3 regions of the Paenochrobactrum glaciei genome follow, and region 3 is predicted to be linked to each of the others. Evidence: predicted binding sites of a transcription regulator. Region 3 holds the regulator's gene; each other region holds the start of a gene.
The links. Region 3 encodes PhoB, which activates phosphate uptake and scavenging genes when phosphate is short. Its sites were predicted from a motif close to TGTCATNNANCTGTCAT; they were not measured.
Positions count from the first base shown of each region.

Region 1 (6,718 bases), on a different contig from region 3:
GTGATAAAGGAAAAACTCTTCCTCAACCGGTGAACCCTTTGCAGCCCCTTCCGCGTTCAAATCAAGCGTGGCAGCGGAAATAACCTTGACCTCGTTCCAGCCTAATGTGGCGGAAAAACCAAGGCTCAAACCCTTGGACTTTTTATCAACCACTTCTGCCTGTGAAATTTTTACACGGCCAATAGAAAACTCAGTGCCTGAAGGATGTGTAACCACCACATCCGCCTCGCCAAGACGTAACTCATTAACAGTTGGATGCGCATTGCCATATCCACGCATGGCCGAATAACCAAGCGCCAGCAAACCGCCCGTGTCAGCACGCGCCAGGCTTTGCAATGTATGCGCACGCGGTGAAGGAAAAAGCAGCGGCTCGCGGGTGATGTCAGGAATATCTTCCCGAGACACATCTTCATGCGGGTAATCCTGCACCAAGCCTTCTGCCTTTTGCCATGCAGCCAGTGACGGGTGGTAAGCCGGTGCTGGTTTATCAGCTGGTGTCACCGCTTCCGGTACAAAATCATGGGCGCCCAGCACTTCTGTTGCCAGAATGCGGTGCGAATAATCCAGTGTCGGGCCCAATATCTGCCCGCCAGGAATGTCTTTAAATGCTGCCGAAATACGGCGATGCGTGATAATTTCATCCTGCAAAACCGGTTTAGCAATTGCCAGACGCGGCTGTGTCGTGCGCCATGCGCGCAGCAACAAAACAGCCTCATAAAGATCACCGCCACTCTGGCTCAGTGCAAGAGCTGCCAGATCGGGTTCATAAAGCGATGCTTCACCCATCACGCGATCAATCAAAAAAGGCAGTGCCTTTTTCACTTCATCAACACGTTGATGGCTGATTGTGCCCGTCATTGACCGGTAAAGACATTCAGCTTGATGAATGGCGTTTTCACCGCCACGCGTTGCGACATAAGCCATTATTGCACCTCAATTTTTGTGGAACGTGGCAGGCTCAAAATTTGTGCGCCATCAACCAAAACCAAATCAAAACCTGATGGATAGCGGATGCGTTTTTCGCGTGCATTCCAGAATTCAACGGCAATTTGCGGGGCAATCGTGGTGGTTGTTTCAATGCCTGGGCCGCTTAATGTCAAAACCTGGCCGCCTTGCAATTTGGCTTGCATCACGATGGTTGCTGCCTCATCCGGATAAAGCGCGTCACCGGTTTTTGCTTGGCCTAGCGCTGCCAAAGCATCTTTGAAGATAAAGAGAAAATCGGCCTCATGAGGAGCGACATTCAAGGCACCTGTCAGGGAAACAAAATCCTGAAACGCCTCATCATCGCAGTGAAAACTGGTTTCAATATCAACCAGTGCCAGCGCAATTTCCTGCATCGATTGCTTGGTTGAATTGGCAGCTTCAAGAGACAAAATCGTGCCCGGACGCGCTGCCGTATTCATCAAAACTTCAAACACTGCATTGTCGCGTGCTTCATCCGCATCAGGTGTTATCATTGACTGCATGGTCATTAGAATGTCTCCATCTGAACACGCGTTGCTTCCACATTGCGCAAGACATCTTCATCCATTTTGAGAATGGATTTTTCACCCTCTTCAACAAAATTGCAGATTTCCTCGGCAGTCTTTTTTGCAGCAAAGCTCAAATCAATTACCGCCATAGCCATGGCCTGTTCCAGATCACGGCCAATCACCATGCCGTAGCCCTGCAAGCCCTGATTATTTTGAATATGTGCCTCTGCCACCAGCACTTCGCCTAAATGGAAATCGGTGGACTTAACCGTGTCACGCATTGGCAGCATCACAAGACCAGTGCGGTTTTTCAGCACTTTAATGTCATCATGCTGATTGAGTAATTTTTCGGCAAATGCTTTGACAGGTTCTTTCGGCATACGCGCCAGAACACCCAGCATCCGGCCATGCGTCATCGTTCCCCCTGAAATCAGGGAGCTGCATTGTTCAGCCATGCTCTTTTCCTTGAATGGTCTTCGGAATAGTCTTTGGGGTTAGCCGCCAGCTTTTCAAAGCCTCCGGCAGCTGCTCATTTAAAGTTTATTCATTCATCAGCAAGTAAGGTTACTGGCCCTCTTCCCGTTCTTCGAAGGTGAATTTAACACGGTCGGATGCCCAGATGCCTTCCGAATAAGCGATAGGACGGCGGGCAGAATCCGAGTCCGTTTTGCAAACAACCAATACCGGCTGTGCCGCATGCTGACGCAGCATTTGTGCTTCATCTTTTTCTGCACGGCGGGCATAAATCGATGTGGTCAGACGAAAATAATCCTGAATACCATAATGGCGGTAGATATCAGTAATCGGTACGTTTTTCTGCCGCAAGCTTGGCAGATCCGCAAAGCGTGCTGCATCATGATAGGAATAACCAAGGCAAATTGGCACGCCATCAGCCATGCCTTGACTGAAGAGACAATGAACCGGCGTTCCTTCAGCCAATTGCAAAGCTTTAGCCACAACCGGTGACGCGGAGCACAATTCATAACCGATAACACTACCGCCCGGCACCACGCCTTGTGAGCGCAAATTTTGCCGGAAACGCGCACGACGCCCGATATTATAATCGATCAATGGTGCATCTTCGACAAAGATGCCGCGCCCATGCTCCACCCTTAATTTGCCCTCAACAGCAAGCGCATCAATGGCACGACGAACTGAATGCCTGCCTACACCGAATTTTTGGCACAACTCCGGCTCAGTCGGTAGCTTTTCGCCCGAAAGGATACTGCCCTTAGTAATATCTTCGGCGATTTCATCACGAATTATCTGCCATTGTTCCCGCAACATAAAAGCCTCATAGTCATTCGGATGACTTATGTTTTAGCTATAATTTGTGTAGGGCGTATGAAACTACCGAGACAAGTTCGTGACCTTTTGCAACAAAATAGCCTTTCACATTGTGACCAAAAATAAAGCCCCGCATTGCGGGGCTTTCGATTTTTTAAACAAATTTGAAACTATAGAAATTACGCTTTGACACTTCGCAAATGCTGTAAAAAAGCATCAATTGCTAATGCAACATCACCGGAATTGTCGATTTTAACAACATCGGCTGCATCATTATCGAAGCTGACTTCGCGTGCAAGACGCGCCGCGATATCCTGTTCTGTTTCGCGGCCACGCGCCGCCAGTCGTCTGGCCAAAACATCAGCACGCGCCGTAATCATCACCACCGAACGACATGGATAACAGAGCCGAATTTCATCCAGTACACGGCGCGAAACATTCGCGATCACTATCAAACCATTGGCAATTTCGTCGTCTATTGAACGCGGCAAAGCATAGTTTAAACCATGAGCCTGCCAATGCAGAGCAAAAGCGCCATCCGCGACAGCTTTGGCAAATGCAATCTCGTCCAGACTATCATGATCTTCTGTGCCTGCCATTTGCGGACGCGTTATAATACGACGCGCGAAATGAAAACGATCATCATCTTTCAGCGCTTCACGCGCAGCATCCATAATCGTGTCTTTACCGGCACCGCTTGGGCCTACAACCGCAATGAAACAGCCTTGGGAATTGTCATTCTGCATTGATGTTACAGGCCTCCTTTGCAAGCGGTGCAAAAATTGTCACTCTGCCAACGCGTGCATGCATGGGTTTAATGGTTGGCAGATAGAAAGTCGACCGGTTGCAAGCATGATAAAAGCTTATTTTATGCATCATGGTTTAAATGCTGCATCACAGTCTTTGTGTTCACAGCACTTTCATATTTTGCAAGAAACGCTTCAATATCGAGGCTGCGGAAATCATCGAGTGCTTTATGCAATTGCTGATGATCCCAATCCCACCATGCCAGCCTATTAAGACGCTGCCCTGTGGCCAGATCAAAACGCTCACGAATGAGACGCGCCGGCACACCGCCAACAATCGTATAAGGCGCAACATCACGGCTAACGACCGCTCCGGCGCCAATCACGGCACCATTCCCGACACTGACACCCGGCAAAATAGTTGAGCCATGCCCGAACCATGTATCATGACCAATCGTCACCATATGGCTTCTGCGCCATTCAAAGAACTCGGCTTCGTCCTGCTCATCCGGCCAGTAATAGCTGGCGCGATAGGTAAAATGATGCAAAGTTGCGCGCCATGTCGGATGGTTTGTCGCATTAATACGAACATGACTGGCAATATTTGCAAATTTGCCAATATCGGCACACCAAATTTCGCAATCAATGCCAAGATATGAATAATCACCCAGTGCTGTTTCGGAGACGCGACTGCGCGCCCCCACTTCAGTATAAGCACCCAAGGTGCTGTTTTTGATGTCGGCAGTATCATGGACGAGTGGTGTGACTGAGAGCTTTTTCACGAAAACCAAGCCTTTGAAAGAAACAGATAAATATTATCCGCTCCCATTAACGCATGGATGTAATCTGCTCATGACGCATCCACGACAGTTTGATGTAACTGTTCACGTTTTTTACATTAGATACTGTTAATGACAAAAAAGTGATATCGATCTTCGTGATGATGCCTCATTACGCTGCTTGTATAAAAATTACCTAATTATACAAAAGCAGTATCTGATAATGAAAAAGACTTTGGTTCTGGTCGGCAGTGCTCCGCTTGGCTCGGATCTCTCACAATCAATCGACAATGCTGATTATGTTGTACGCTTTAATGATGCACTGCATCCAGTTGAAGCGGCTGGCACTAAAACTGATCTGCTTATAGTTGCGGCCACCAGCAAACATATGCAAAGGCGTTTGCAGGAACCTGATTTTATGCAGTCGCCGATTTTTGAAGCCACACAAGAAATCATGTTGCCCTATCACCCTAGTATCGTTGAAAAATATCATCCAAAGCCGAATATTCTTTCACGGTTGAAAGGACGTCGCGCCGATTGGACACATCAAACAATTGATATTATTGGCGAATATAAAGATATTCGCATCATGTCTCCTGAATTTTATATGCAGGCTTGCGCCCAACTCGGTATTGCCGAAAAAGACATGAAGAAGCTTTTCCCAAGCACCGGCTTTTTAGGCATCTGGTATATGTTGCAAACCCATGATGCTGACGAATGGGACATCCGTATTTGCGGTTTCACATGGGAAGGCTGGAAGCGCCACGCATGGGATGCCGAACGTCAATGGATTGAACAAAAAATCAATGAAGGCCGTCTCAGCTTTCTCAACTGAGACGGCATTTCAAACCTTCGATCTCAAGATTTTTCGATCATATAAGGCAGGGTTGCTCTGCTATTATGATCGACATGAATTTTCTGCATTAATGGCGGGACAGCGCGTTGCGGACATTGCGTGCGCTCACAAATACGACAGGAAACGCCAATTGGAGTAAAACTTGCACGCGCTGATAGATCCAAATCATCCGAATAAATAAATGTATGCGCGTAAGAAATTTCACAGCCAAATGCCAAAGCATAACGCTGCTGCGGCCGGCTGAAACCACCCGTACCTTTAGAAATCTGTGTTGCTAAGCAAAGGTAACGCGCGCCATCCGGCGTTTCCGCTAATTGGCGAATGATACGATCATGGGTTTCAAAGGCCTCATGCACATTCCATAGCGGACAGGCCGAACCAAAGCGGGCAAATTGCAACCGCGCCGCACTGTGGCGCTTGGTAATATTACCGGCACGATCCACACGGGCAAAAAAGACCGGCACGCCTTTTAAACCCGGCCGCTGCAATGTGCTCAATCGATGGCAAACTTGCTCAAGACTTGCCCCAAAACGTACCGATAATAATTCCAAATCATGACGCAGTTCTGCGGCTGTGCTATGAAAAAACGTATAGGGCAGCAAAAGCGCACCGGCAAAATAATTTTGTAAGCCGATTTTGCAAATTTCAAAGGCTTCTTGGGTTCGAAAATTTGCATTTTTTGCAATATTCTCGATCAGCTCACTGGCGTGAACCTGCGCAATTTGCAAGCCTAACTGAAAATCACGCGTTGAAGGCGCCGCATAAGGGTTCATACGTAAGGTCGAGGTCAGCGGATCAAACTGCCGCAAAATCTCGCCGCTATCCTTGTCACTCACCACATGGATATGATGCTTTTGCTCTAAATACTGACAGAGCTGCGTATAGCGGTGATCGCTATTTTCAAGCTGCAATTCCTGCGACAGTTTTTCTGCCTCAATATCGAGTGCATGAATATAATTATCAACGAAGTGAAAAAAGTCGCGCACTTCTTCAAAAGGCGTGGTTTCTGCTAATGAGGCACTGCGCCCCAAACTATCACTAAGTGATGCTAACTGCTCGCTATTCCGACGAAATCCCTGATGCGCGCGGATCAGAGCATGCGCCATATTCGGCGCACTTTGGCTGACAAGTTTCAGCTCCTGCGCGGTCATATTAAGATTGTCAAAAATCGGATCATTCAGTGCCTCGGATAAAGCCGAAAGCAATCGGTCGCCTTCGCCTGAAGACAATTCGGAGATATTAATCTCGAATTTTTCAGCCAAAGCCACCAAAACAGATGCGGAAACCGGACGCTGATTATTCTCAATCTGATTGAGATAGCTGGTTGAAATGCCGATGCGCTCGGCAAACTTACTCTGCGTGGATTTATGCGCATCGCGCAATTCACGAATTTTACGCCCGATATAGAGTTTACCAATAGCCATTTGCAATTTCGCAATTTAGAGTTTGCATTTTTATAATTTACACATTGCCACATGTTTACCGGTTCTGTGAAGCCCCCTCTTCCGTTAAGGTGTTAAAAGAAGTGCAATATTTTGCAATTGGGAGATGAAATGCGATCTATTTTAGAGCAAC
Region 1 covers NZ_BAAADE010000003.1:196,799-203,516, reverse strand. Annotated here, with positions in the region: gene ABDZ76_RS10495 (carbon-phosphorus lyase complex subunit PhnI) at 1-924, opposite strand, end outside; gene phnH (phosphonate C-P lyase system protein PhnH) at 924-1,475, opposite strand; gene phnG (phosphonate C-P lyase system protein PhnG) at 1,475-1,930, opposite strand; gene phnF (phosphonate metabolism transcriptional regulator PhnF) at 2,040-2,762, opposite strand; gene phnN (phosphonate metabolism protein/1,5-bisphosphokinase (PRPP-forming) PhnN) at 2,942-3,508, opposite strand; gene ABDZ76_RS10470 (DapH/DapD/GlmU-related protein) at 3,631-4,290, opposite strand; gene ABDZ76_RS10465 (glycosyltransferase family 29 protein) at 4,511-5,122, shown strand; gene ABDZ76_RS10460 (helix-turn-helix domain-containing protein) at 5,146-6,567, opposite strand; gene ABDZ76_RS10455 (acyl-CoA carboxylase subunit beta) at 6,697-6,718, shown strand, end outside.
Region 1: ABDZ76_RS10470 (DapH/DapD/GlmU-related protein) is a predicted target of PhoB. The motif match lies at 4,361-4,377, and genes of this name have one in related genera.

Region 2 (6,718 bases), on a different contig from region 3:
TGGTCAGCCTTGGCTGGCAGGGGCTATTGCTGCCGATGCGCCACAGCATTTTTCTGATAAAAACGAAATTTTATCATATATTATAATGCATTATGAGGACATGCTGAAGCATTATGGCGACCGCACCGGCATTCGTCATTCGCGCAAGCATCTGGGCTGGTATCTGGATCGCCATATTGGTGCTCAGCTCCTTCCGGCAGATCGCGCCAGCATTATGACCCTGACTGATCCGCACCAAGTCATTGCGTTGCTCACCGAGATTTTCAATAAAACCGCTGATATGGCGGCTTGAAATGGACGCAGTGCCATTAAGCTTGCTCGTACTTGATAGCCTTAATCAGGCGATTATCGTGCTGAATAAGCAAAATCATATTATCTATGCCAATCTGGAGGCAGAAGTTTTCTTCAAAACCGGTGCGGCGATGTTGCGCCGTCAGGAACTGGCACAGCTTTTGCCTGTGGGTTCGCCGCTGATTGCGATGGTGGAACAATCGCGCGCGCGTGATGTTCCGTGTCAGGAGTATAGGCTCGATCTTTCATCGCCGCGGCTGGGTGATGATAAAATCACCGATATTTATATGCGTCCTCTCGTGGAAATGCCGGGGCATATGCTGCTGGTTTTTAAAGAAAAGACCTTGGCTGAGAAAATCGAGCGGCAATTATCCTATCGGGGTGCGGCGCAATCGGTGTCGGGTCTGGCTTCTATGCTGGCACATGAAATTAAAAACCCGCTTTCAGGTATTCGTGGTGCGGCGCAATTGCTGGAAACTGTGGTGGAGCCTTCCGATCAGCCGCTGACTGTGCTGATCCGCGATGAGGCTGACCGGATAGTTAAACTGGTTGATCGGATGGAGATTTTTTCCGACGAGCGACCGGTGGAAAAAGAGCCGGTGAATATTCATAATATTCTAAGCCATGTGCGCGCATTGGCGGTGCATGGCTTTGGCAAGTCTATCGATTTTATCGAGGATTATGATCCCTCATTGCCGCCGGTTCTGGCCAACCGCGATCAGCTTGTGCAGGTGGTTTTAAATCTGGTTAAAAACGCTGCCGAGGCGATTGGCAAGCGCACGGACGGTGAGATCATTTTAAAAAGCGCTTACAAGCCTGGTTTGCATTTTGTACGCACAGAGCAGCAGCAAAAAGTCTCACTGCCGTTGGAAATTACTGTCAGCGATAATGGTGGTGGTGTGCCAGCTGATATGCTGCCGCATTTGTTTGATCCTTTTATAACCGGCAAAACCAATGGTTCTGGTTTGGGGCTGGCGCTGGTGGCAAAGATCGTGCGTGAACATGGTGGCGTGATTGAATGTGATAGCCAAAACGGGCGCACTCTATTCCGCATGCTTATGCCGATGTGGACGGGTGAGATGGGACAAACGGACAGGTCGGGGAGTGCGAGATGACCAGCAAAGATCAGTTGAACACGATTATTGTGGCTGATGATGATGGTGCGATCCGAACCGTTTTGAACCATGCGCTTACCCGTGCCGGTTACCGCGTTTTATTGGCGGAAAATGCGGCAGCACTTTGGCAATTTATGCTGGCCGGTGAGGGCGGCTTGGTTATCACCGATGTAGTGATGCCGGATGAGAATGTGTTTGATGTTATTCCGCGCATTAAAACCCTGCGGCCTGATTTGCCGATTGTGGTGATGAGTGCGCAAAACACCTTCATGACGGCAGTGCAGGCCAATGAGGCAGGCGCATATGAATATTTGCCCAAACCATTTGATCTCAATGAATTGTTGCAGGTGGTTGAACGTGCCTTAGCGATGAAGGCACAAAAATTAAGCGCTAATACGCCTGATGATCTGGCTGAACCCATGCCGCTCGTTGGTCGTTCGCAAGCCATGCAGGATGTTTACCGCGTTGTTGCGCGGATGATGGGTTCTGATCTGACCGTGTTGATTACCGGTCAATCTGGTACGGGGAAGGAACTGATTGCCCGTGCCCTGCATGATTATGGGCGCCGTGCCAAAGCACCGTTTGTGGCGGTCAATATGGCGGCTATTCCGCGTGATCTGATCGAATCGGAATTGTTTGGTCATGAAAAAGGTGCGTTTACCGGCGCTTTTCAACGCGCCAGCGGTCGTTTTGAACAAGCGGAAGGCGGCACGTTATTTCTGGATGAAATCGGCGATATGCCGATGGAAGCGCAAACGCGGCTGTTACGCGTGTTGCAGCAGGGCGAATATACGAGTGTGGGCGGTCATAAGCCGATCAAAACCAATGTGCGCATTGTGGCGGCAACCAATCAGAACCTAACCCAATTGATGAGCCGTAATCTGTTCCGTGAAGACCTTTATTACCGGCTGAATGTGGTGCCGCTTAAAATTCCGAGCCTGCGTGAGCGGTGTGAGGATATACCCGATCTGATCCGGCATTTTTTCCGTTTAGGGCGTGCACAAAATCTTGAAGAAAAGCAGATTTCACCCAAAGCGATGGAACTTCTGCAACAGCATAGTTGGCCGGGCAATGTGCGCGAACTGGAAAATCTGGTGCGCCGCCTGAGTGTGCTTTATCCGCAAAATGAAATCGGCGAGGATGTCATTAAAGCTGAATTGAGTGTCGGCTTTGAAGGGCAGGGTATCAGCGCTTTTGCGGGCAATGCAGGGCTGGCAGCAAGTGAAGTTGATTTCACAACTCTGCTGGAACATCACATGCAGGCTTTGTTTGATCAGGGTTTGCCGGAAAGCGGTCTTTATCAGCGCATTATTGAAGAGGTGGAGCGGCCATTGATTGCCGCCTGCCTGCTGGCAACACGCGGCAACCAGATTAAGGCGGCAGATGTATTGGGGCTTAACCGCAATACATTGCGCAAAAAAATCCGTGATCTGAACGTGGATATTTATCGTGAGAATGGCTCAGAGTGATTTTTTAAGGTCGTTTTTGGGTAAGACCGGCTCTGTTTAATAGAATCATTCTGAAAACAGCCCCACGCATTCATGATGATTCGTGCAGTGCGTGCGGAATACGCGCTTGCAAAAAATTGCTGCATCCACAGGGGATATTTTGCAAAAATAATCAAAAACGCAGTTCATTTTAGAATTTTGAACAAACTGTCATTTAAGGGGTTGCGTTTTGATTATGTTAATCCTATAAAAACAGTGTCATTAAGAGGTTTTTGCGTAACTCCTTGTAAAGCAAGGGGATTATGCATTTACCTCATTTTGCAATGCGAATATTGCATAGGATTTGAATATCACTTCGGTGGAATTTGGACAAAAAAAAGCAAGGCTTTCGCCTTGCTATTAAATTCGCGCCCGATCTGTACCCGTTTCCGGTGGCAGCGTAATTCGCGCCTAGATCAATCCTCCCAAGACTTTGACCGCGTAGTAAGAGTAGTTTGTTCTACTCTCTCAGTTGTATTTAGAAATTAACCTACATTTCAATGTTTGTCACGGAAAATCTTTAGTCGCGTCACATTTTAGACATGATTAAATTATGTTGAGCCCTATATACAGGATATTAGTGACAGCTTAAATTCTGTCTATTCTGATAGTTGATCGGCTTTATAAGCATAGAGCCAGTCCAGATCGCTGAGCAGGGATTCAGGTGAGCGCAACTTGAAAACCAGATTACGCGCAATGGCGACAGCACCGCTGGCATTATAAGCAAATTTATTGAAAGCGCCCCGTTTGGCGACAGACTGAATACGTTTCAATCGTGTGGAATTATAAGTGCTTAGCGCCTGCGGCCAGAGATTTTGGTTCAAGGGCAAGTACGCAGCAAGGCTGAAGGCGTCTTCAATCGCCATAGCAGCCCCTTGCGCAGCGAAAGGCGTAACGGCATGAGATGCGTCACCCAGCAGCACAAAGCGGTTGCTGACGACGAAATGCGGTTCTGCCATCTGAAAGAGCGGCCAATATGTCCACTGTTTGTTTTGCGCGATAATATCCCGAATAGCCGGATGCCAGTTTTGATATTCGGATGTTAGTTTTTGATGGTCGCCTGATTTGTCCCAACTTTTATCGCTGACCTGACCGCGGGTAATGGCGACAAAATTATAAGCGCTGCCGGCTTTGACCGGATAGGCGATAAAATGCCGGTCAGCTCCAAGCCATGCAGAGACGGCAGTTTGCTGGTTGATGGCTTGTAGAAAGCTTTGCGGCAGACCGGCTTTTTCAACGCTTAAGCGCCATGCTATATGGCCGCTGAATTCCGGTGCCGGTAAGGGTGAGCGTAGTTTAGACCATACGCCATCGCAACCAAGCAGCAGAGCGCCGTCATACTGCTCGTCTAAGCCATTATGAAGGACGGTGAGGCTGATGCCATTGCTATGTTCTTGAAATTGCACCGCTTCGCAGCCAAGCCGGATACTGATATCGGGATTGTCCTGACAGGTGCTTAAAAGAGCCGATTGTAAATCGGCGCGGTGGCATACAACATAAGGCGCACCCCATCGATGCACTGCCGCATCCAACGACATAGATGTCAGCGTTTTGGCGCTTTTGCCATCTTTGAGCAGGAGCGCTTGTGGTGTCACGGCTAAAGGTGTGAGTTTTTCCATCACGCCAAGGCGCTGAAGCAGCCTTGTGGCATTTGGCGCCAGTTGCAGACCGGCACCAATTTCTGAAAATTCAGCCGCTTTATCAAAAAGACAAACAGAAAAACCCTTATTCGCAAAAGCCAGTGCTGCTGTCAGACCGGCAACGCCGCCACCAGCGATGAGAACGGTTGGTTTTGCAGTGTTTTTCATTTTTGTTGTCGTTGCTGTTTAAGCAACCTTTGCTGTGTCGCTCACATAGGCGCAGCCAGCCGGCACAGTGGTGGTTGCATCAAGCTTGCTGTTGTAGCGGTAATGTGTGGAGCAATAAGGGCATACGGCCTCTGCCTCTGCACCCATATCGATAAACACATGCGGATGATCAAATGGCGGATTAGCGCCAACGCACATAAATTCCTTAACACCGATTTCAATAGCACGATGGCCGTCGCTGTTTTGAAAGTGAGGGATGATATGATCGGACATTGATAGCTCCGTTGCTTTAACCACGGTAATTAAAAAGTCTGTTGTTTGCCTGTAACCCGCCTGTAGCTTGGCTGCAACCAGCTTGACTTGTTTTGAGAAGCGATTTTATCTCTTCTAACTATTATTTGTCATTTTTGCTATAAAACTGTCATATGAAATGTCCATAGGTTGCAAACAATACCCAAATCAGGTTGCAACGGGATGGTTAGATCATGAATGATACGGCAGTGATGCAAAATTCGGAGCTGGAAATGGTGAATTCTGCTGAGGTCGTCGTTGCGGAAGAGCCGGTTTCTCTGGCGCATAGTCCGGCGAGATTCGTGAACCGGGAATTTTCCTGGTTACAGTTTAATCATCGGGTGCTGGAAGAAGCCTCAAATAAACGCCAGCCTCTGCTGGAACGGGTGCGTTTTCTTTCTATTTCTGCCGCCAATCTGGATGAGTTTTTCATGGTGCGCATTGCAGGTCTTGCAGCGCAGGTGCGTGAAGGCGTGGTGACACGTACGCCCGATGGCCGCACGCCGGAAGAACAGCTTGATTTTATTTTGTGCGAAGTGGGCAAATTGCAGCATGCGCAGCAGGTCTGCTTGTCAAACCTGCGTCAGGAATTGCTGGCGGAAAAAATCGAGATCGTCCGTCCTAATGCGATGACCAAAAAAGAACAGAAATGGCTTGAAACCCATTTTCAGGAAACCATTTTTCCGGTTCTCACCCCACTGTCGATTGATCCGGCGCATCCGTTTCCGTTCATTCCGAATTTGGGCTTTTCTATTGCGTTGCAACTGAGCCGCCAAAAAGATAAGCGCAATATGACCGCTTTGTTGCGTTTGCCGATTGCATTGAAGCGCTTCATCCAGTTACCGAATGAAAAAAGCCATCGTTTCGTGACTTTGGAAGATACGGTGAGCTTGTTTATTGGCAAACTGTTTCCGGGTTATGAAGTGGCTGAAGCGGGAACATTCCGCATCATTCGCGACAGCGATATTGAATTGCAGGAAGAAGCGGAAGATCTGGTGCGCTTGTTTGAAAGCGCTTTGAAACGCCGCCGCCATGGCGAAGTGATCCGCATCGAGTTTGATTCCGATATTTCCGAAAATTTGCGCGATCTGGTGGCGACCGAACTGGGTGTCTCGCAAAAGCGTGTCAGCGTTCTGGAAGGGTTGTTGGCACTCAATACTATTTCGGAGCTCATCAATGTTCCGCGTAATGATTTGAAATTCGTTACTTATAATCCGCGTTTCCCTGAGCGTATTCGTGAGCATGGCGGCAATTGCATGGCCGCTATTCGTGAAAAAGATATTATTGTTCATCATCCTTATGAGTCTTTTGATGTGGTGGTGCAGTTTCTGCGCCAAGCGGCACAAGACCCGGATGTGCTAGCGATCAAACAAACGCTTTACCGTACCTCCAATGACAGCCCGATTGTGCGTGCTTTGATTGATGCGGCGGAGGCCGGAAAATCAGTAACGGCTTTGGTTGAACTGAAAGCCCGCTTTGACGAAGAAGCCAATATTCGCTGGGCGCGTGATATGGAACGTGCTGGTGTGCAGGTGGTTTTCGGCTTTATTGACTGGAAAACGCACTCAAAAATGTCGCTGGTGGTGCGCCGTGAAAACCAGAAATTGCGCACCTATGTGCATCTGGGCACCGGCAATTATCATCCGGTAACCGCTAAAGTTTATACGGATTTGTCGTTTTTCACCTCTGATCCGGTGATCGCCGGTGATGTTGCCAATATTTTCAA
Region 2 covers NZ_BAAADE010000002.1:501,283-508,000, forward strand. Annotated here, with positions in the region: gene dusB (tRNA dihydrouridine synthase DusB) at 1-292, shown strand, start outside; gene ABDZ76_RS08785 (two-component system sensor histidine kinase NtrB) at 294-1,406, shown strand; gene ntrC (nitrogen regulation protein NR(I)) at 1,403-2,875, shown strand; gene ABDZ76_RS08795 (FAD-dependent monooxygenase) at 3,493-4,701, opposite strand; gene ABDZ76_RS08800 (zinc-finger domain-containing protein) at 4,720-4,974, opposite strand; gene ABDZ76_RS08805 (RNA degradosome polyphosphate kinase) at 5,226-6,718, shown strand, end outside.
Region 2: ABDZ76_RS08805 (RNA degradosome polyphosphate kinase) is a predicted target of PhoB. The motif match lies at 5,110-5,126, and genes of this name have one in related genera.

Region 3 (6,718 bases):
TTTGGTACGCAATGCCTTGGCAGAACATTTGAAAGTTCCGGCCAGCGACAAGCCTGCTATGCGTGAACTGGGCAAATTCTATTCTGATGGTGTGCGCGTGCAGCTGCGCCAGATGGTGATGGATAATCCGTCGCTCATTGGCACAACACAGAATATCAAATTCCTTGCCAGCGCCGATATTGATTCAGCCTTTAAAGGCCAGATCGATTTGAGTGTAGCGGAAACAAACCGCAAAGTGTCCGACCGTCAGGTTACATGGATGAACACGCTTTCAGAACAAAGCGTGATGGGGCAGTCCTTCAACACGGGGCTTTTTCTCAACGGCGCATCCAGCCGCCCTGAAACCTCCGGTCTGGCTGTTGCCTTTGTCGGCTCGCTTTACATGATGCTGATCGTGCTTTGTGTAGCGCTGCCGGTAGGTGTTGCGGCCTCCATTTATCTGGAAGAATTTGCCAAGAAAAACCGCTTCACCGACTTGGTCGAAGTCAACATCAACAATCTGGCAGCTGTTCCTTCCATCGTTTTTGGTCTGTTGGGACTGGCAGTTTTCATCAACCTCTTCGGCTGGCCGCGTTCAGCCTCTCTGGTCGGTGGTCTGGTGCTTTCGCTGATGACCCTGCCAACCATCATCATTGCCACCCGTGCAGCACTGCGTGCTGTGCCACCATCCATCCGCGATGCCGCTTTAGGCCTTGGCGCTTCCAAAACACAAGTTGTGTTTCACCACGTGCTGCCGCTTGCAGCACCAGGCATTCTGACCGGCACCATTATTGGTCTGGCACAGGCTTTGGGTGAAACTGCACCGCTTCTTCTCATCGGTATGGTTGCTTTCGTGGCCAACGTACCGGTTTCACCGCTTGATCCTGCAACGGCGCTGCCGGTTCAGATCTTCATGTGGGCGAACGAAGCCGAGCGTGCCTTTGGGGAACGCACATCCGGTGCCATCATTGTACTTCTGGCATTCTTGGCCATTATGAACATTGCTGCCATCATCCTGCGCCGCCGCTTCGAGCGTCGTTGGTAAGCGGAGCCATAACGATGAATTATGTATCAGAACATCCTCAGGACAACACACCGGGAGTTAATATGAACCTCAGCGCCCAACCAATCAAAATGCGCGGTGAAAAAGTCAGCGTGTTTTATGGCGCAAAACAAGCGCTGTTCGGAGTTGATCTCGACATTCCTGAAAAGATGGTCACGGCTCTGATCGGCCCTTCGGGTTGCGGCAAGTCCACCTTCCTGCGCTCGCTTAACCGTATGAATGATACGATTGAGGGCTGTCGCGTCGAAGGCAAGATCACGCTCGATAATGAGGATATTTACGATCCGAAAATCGACGTGGTGGAACTGCGCGCCCGCGTTGGCATGGTATTCCAGAAGCCTAATCCGTTTCCAAAATCCATCTTCGACAATGTGGCTTACGGCCCGCGTATTCACGGCCTTGTCAAAGACCGTACCGATCTGGAAGAAACGGTTATTACCAGCCTGAAAAAGGCCAGCCTTTATGAAGAGGTCAAAGACCGCCTTCATGATGCCGGCACCGGCCTTTCCGGTGGTCAGCAGCAGCGCCTGTGCATTGCCCGCGCTATTGCAGTCAGCCCTGAAGTTATCCTCATGGATGAGCCTTGCTCGGCGCTTGACCCGATTGCCACAGCTAAGATCGAAGAGCTGATCGACGAACTGCGCCAGAATTATACGATTGCAATCGTAACCCACTCCATGCAGCAAGCCGCGCGTGTTTCGCAAAAAACCGCCTTCTTCCATCTTGGCAATATTGTCGAGGAAGGCGAAACTGAAGCGATCTTCACCGCACCAAAAGAAAAACGGACACAGGACTACATCACCGGCCGCTTCGGCTGATTGTTGTTGCCGATACTTTTTTAAGAGGTTTTTTCATGCCTATAAAACACACTGTCCGCTCTTATGATGAAGAACTGAAATTTCTGGCCCATAAGATTGCCGAAATGGGCGGCCATGCCGAGCGTATGGTCGAGCAATCCATTGCCGCAATCGTCAATGCCGACCAAGAACTGGCACAGCGCGTCATTGCTGATGATCTGTTTCTCGATGCTGCCGAGCGCGAGATCGACGACAAAGCCATCACCATCATTGCCAAGCGTCAGCCAATGGCGATTGACCTGCGCGAAATTATCGGTGCCATCCGCATTTCCGCTGATCTGGAACGCGTTGGTGATTTGGGCAAAAACATTGCCAAACGCGTGGCGGCTGTTTCCGACACCCGCCAATCCGTCAAGCTCTATCGCGGCCTTGAAACCTTGGCTGAACTGGCACTCACCCAGCTAAAAGAAGTGCTTGATGCCTATGCCACCCGTTCGGTGGCACAGATCAATATTGTGCGTGACCGCGATGATGAAATCGACGCTATGTACACCTCGATCTTCCGTGAGCTTCTCACTTATATGATGGAAGATCCGCGCAACATCTCTTCCTGCACCCATTTGCTGTTCAGCGCCAAAAACATTGAGCGCATCGGCGACCACGCCACCAATATTGCCGAGACGGTTTATTATATCGTCACCGGCCAGCAAATGCCGGCCGAACGGCCAAAGGAAGACCTCAGCCACGACATCATCGTGGATGAGGCCCGCAAGCCTTAAATGACCGGAAAGGCGGACAAGATTTTGATGAAAATAATTGTCCGCCAACGGTTTTATGTAGTTTTCAAGAGCGGCGCTCCCGCTCTGCACCCTAGCTTTGTCGCAATTTCAGCCTGCCAGACTTACCCAGACTTACATTGCAACTGCATGGTCTGACTTTTGCGCCAATTGACTGAAGGAATCTCGTGATGTCACATGCTCCCAAAATTGCCGTCGTGGAAGATGAAGAAGCGCTTAGTGTATTGCTGCGCTATAATCTGGAAGCGGAAGGCTATCAGGTCACAACCATCATGCGCGGCGATGAAGCAGAAATTGCTTTACGCGAAGATGTGCCCGACCTGTTGATTTTGGATTGGATGCTGCCCGGTGTCTCCGGCATTGAACTATGCCGTCGCCTGCGCCAGCGCGCAGAGACCGAACGCCTGCCGATTATCATGCTGACAGCCCGCGGCGAAGAAAGCGAGCGCGTGCGCGGTCTGGCCGTGGGCGCGGATGACTATGTGGTCAAACCTTTCTCGACACCTGAGCTGATTGCCCGTGTCAAAGCCATGCTGCGCCGTGCTAATCCGAGCTTGCTCTCCCATGTGCTGAAAGTCGGCGATCTCATCCTCGATCGCCAGCAGCACCGTGTCTATCGTAAAGACAAGGAAGTGCATCTGGGCCCGACAGAATATCGCCTGCTTGAATATTTCATGATGGCACCAGGGCGCGTGTTTTCGCGAAGCCAATTGCTGGATGGTGTTTGGGGCGCTGATATTTACGTTGATGACCGCACCGTGGACGTTCATATCGGGCGCCTGCGCAAAGCCATTAACCCGAATGGTTCCACCGACCCGATCCGTACTGTGCGTGGCGCAGGATACTCATTCGGTTAAGATTAAAAAAGCGGCAGTTCGATTAAATCGGCTGCCGCTTTTTCGAATCGATATCTGTCCTGTAAATCATAGTTTTGAATGAAATTCGTACAAACGGGTCAATTCTCACGCAAAGTTACAATTCACGCATAAAGTTGAGAATGGTGTCCGGAACCATAATTGCAAAAGCCCGTTAGCGGTTTTGAAATTGCGTCCGGTCTAAGTCTGCGTTAAAGCAAACGAAACTGCCCTGCCTCTCTTTGTTTGCCTGAAAAGGCTGTAACTCAGGGGCTTTTAAAGCAAGCTGCATGAAAATGCGCCGCAGCATCAGTCAAAGCTTTTTAAGAAAATATTAATATAAATAAAGTTTCATCAGGTCTGTATCCCGATAAACTTCGCGTCTTTTAGGCGTTCATTCACGAATTTATTGTAACTGTGACATTTGACCCACAGGTTCGAATGCGGTTAAAAAATCACACGGATCCACGAAAGACAAAGTTAAAAGCTTTGGGCAAGCACCATAGCACCCCCAAACTTTAGTGCCTGATATAGGATTAAACTGATGAAACACATGTTCTCTGGTCATTCGGCAAAGTTTGCCCTGACAATGGCAATGCTGGCGGCATCAGTAATTGTATCGGGCTGCACCACCACCGATCAGACAGCAGCGCTTAAAAGCGCCAAGCAATCAAAAATTGCCAGTGCCGATAAAGGCAATGTCATGAATATCAATGGTGTGAAAACTTATACCTACACTGCCAAAGACCGTGAGTGCCTTGAACGCGCCATGTTCTTTGAAGCCAACCGCTCCAGTCAGGATGGCCTCGTGGCCGTCGGCACCGTGGTGATTAACCGTCTGCTGTCAAAACAATATCCTGATACGATTTGTGGCGTTGTCGGACAGAAAAACCAGTTTGCGCCGGGTGTCCTTACCCGCAAGATGAACTCCAAGGCACTGCCGGATGTTCAAAAAGCCGCCGATGATGTGTTGAAGGGTAAGCGCCATCCGGCTGCTAAAAATTCAATGTTCTTCCACACCGCCGGTTTGAAATTCCCTTACAAGAATATGCATTATGTGCTAGTCGCCGGTGGCAATGCTTTCTATGAAAAGCGCAACAAAGACGGCTCCCTGCAAGCGCCTGTTCCGACTGAGCCATATAATCTTGCGATGATCTACACACCGCAAAATCAGGCTGTGCCAAGTGGCAAAGCATATAATGTAACCACACCACAGACAGCTGAAGAACCAGCAGCAATAGTTGCACCAGCAACCATGATTGCCAGCGCCGAGCCAAAGGTTCAGGCACCAGCTCAGACGCAGACAAATGCGGCTTCGCAAGTCGCTGAACTGCAAGTGCCGCTGCCAGCAACAACACCCAACACAGCAACACCGGCCGCATCATCGCTGGCCTATGCCCCAGCAGCAGAAAATGTCGATGCGATCGGCGCATTTTTGCTGACCCAGCAGCGCCCGACCCTCAACTGATTTTTTTATTTTCTCTATAAAAAAGCCCCGTCAACAGAACTGACGGGGCTTTTTCATTGTCATATTGTTTCTTTATCGCATTATCCTACGCAAAACCGCTTCACACTTTTGCTGGAAATGCTCTTAGTGCTTAGCAGGCTGAACCAGATTGGCCAGCAAGCGGAATGCACCCGGCACCAGTTTGTCCAGCTGATGATGCAGCACAAGGCTTGTATGAGTATGACGGCCTTCACCGATTTCAGCCGAAACCAAAGAGCCTTTCAGCTTGTCTTCACCGGCATCACTCATGGCGAGCAACGGCTTATAAGCCTCGTCCCATTCGGATGCGAAATAAAGACCGCGTTCCTTATCCCAATTCGCCCAGTCTTCCGGCCCGATCTTGTTCGGGTAGTTGAGCAATGGATGATCCGGCTCAAGAATATCCACCTCCGAATTCGCGTCTGTCACGCGGAAGCGGATGGAAGGCGAACCGATTTTCAGGAATGCCGGCGGCACAGTTTCAGGGTTCCAGCCATCGCTTGGACGGTGATAAAGGGTTACCAGATGGCCGCCCTTCTTAACCCACTCATGCAGAGCCGGTACGGCAGCTGCCAGATCTTTACGACGACCGAAGGCAAAGATGCCGACAACAATCGTTTTCAGATCACGGTAAGCACCGCGTTCGACATCCTTTGGTGAAAGCTCAACAACATCAATGCCCAGACGCTTCATCCAGAGGCCGACATTATCATTGCCGCCGCTGATATAGCCAACTTTGTGGTTTGCAGGCAGTTCAGCACCAACGGTCTGAACAGGCACCGAAACCTTGGTCGGCACAACGGAACGGCCGATATGCGGATAGGAGAAAGTGTTAATTGCATAGGCTTCTTTGCCCAGCAATTCAGGCTCGATTGCAAAGCGAACTTCACCCGGCTTTGCCGGTGGTTGCAGATCAAAACTTGCAGCTTCTTCCGAAGTGCTGCCGGTTTTGTTCATCGCCCAGCCTTCTGGCAGATCAATCTTCAGATCATCTGTCTTGGCATTGGTCACCGTTGCAGTCATTGCCACCGGCGCCAGTTCCTGCGCCGTGTTAAATACAACCGCATCAGGCTTCAGTTCCAGCGATGCAGATGGCAGAACGCGCAAGGCATCTTCCAGATCCACATCAATGACAGCCGAACGATCACCGATTTTAGCAGTCAGACGCACGAAGGCATCGCCGTTACCGCCAAGCGGATCAAACTGCTCGGTCAGCGGATTGGTAAGAGCTGCATCAGCAGATGCAGTCACCTGATCGCCAGCCGCATTCAAACCTTCGCGGGCAATGATTTCTGCCGACTGGATTTCCACGCTTTCAGGCGCATCAACAAGGGTTTTAATGGTGATTGTATCACCGGCCTTGATGTCTGCACCTTCAGTGAAGGCACGGATATGCATGCCGGACGCTGTTGCCAGTGCCAGATCAATCTCGCGTGTTTTACGTTCCAGACGATGCGCGATATTGTCATGCAGTTCCTGTGGCAATTGCTTGCGGGCTTCATCAACGGCTTTGCCGATTTCCAGAAGCTTGGCAGTCACAACAACAGGATCGCCGTAATCAGCCATTGCCTCATCGATCAAGCCTTGCGCATTACGCATGGCATCCGCCGCAGAAGCAGGCATGCCGTCAACATTGGCAATATCACCAACAGTGGCAATCAGACCTTCACGAATGTCTTTTTCCGTTTTTGCAGGCTCGCCCTTGGCAACCTTAGCCAAATGCAGTGCCCATTCGGTCTGCG
Region 3 covers NZ_BAAADE010000001.1:1,004,036-1,010,753, forward strand. Annotated here, with positions in the region: gene pstA (phosphate ABC transporter permease PstA) at 1-1,024, shown strand, start outside; gene pstB (phosphate ABC transporter ATP-binding protein PstB) at 1,039-1,860, shown strand; gene phoU (phosphate signaling complex protein PhoU) at 1,896-2,618, shown strand; gene phoB (phosphate regulon transcriptional regulator PhoB) at 2,807-3,493, shown strand; gene ABDZ76_RS04730 (cell wall hydrolase) at 4,035-4,958, shown strand; gene ABDZ76_RS04735 (PIG-L family deacetylase) at 5,082-6,718, opposite strand, start outside.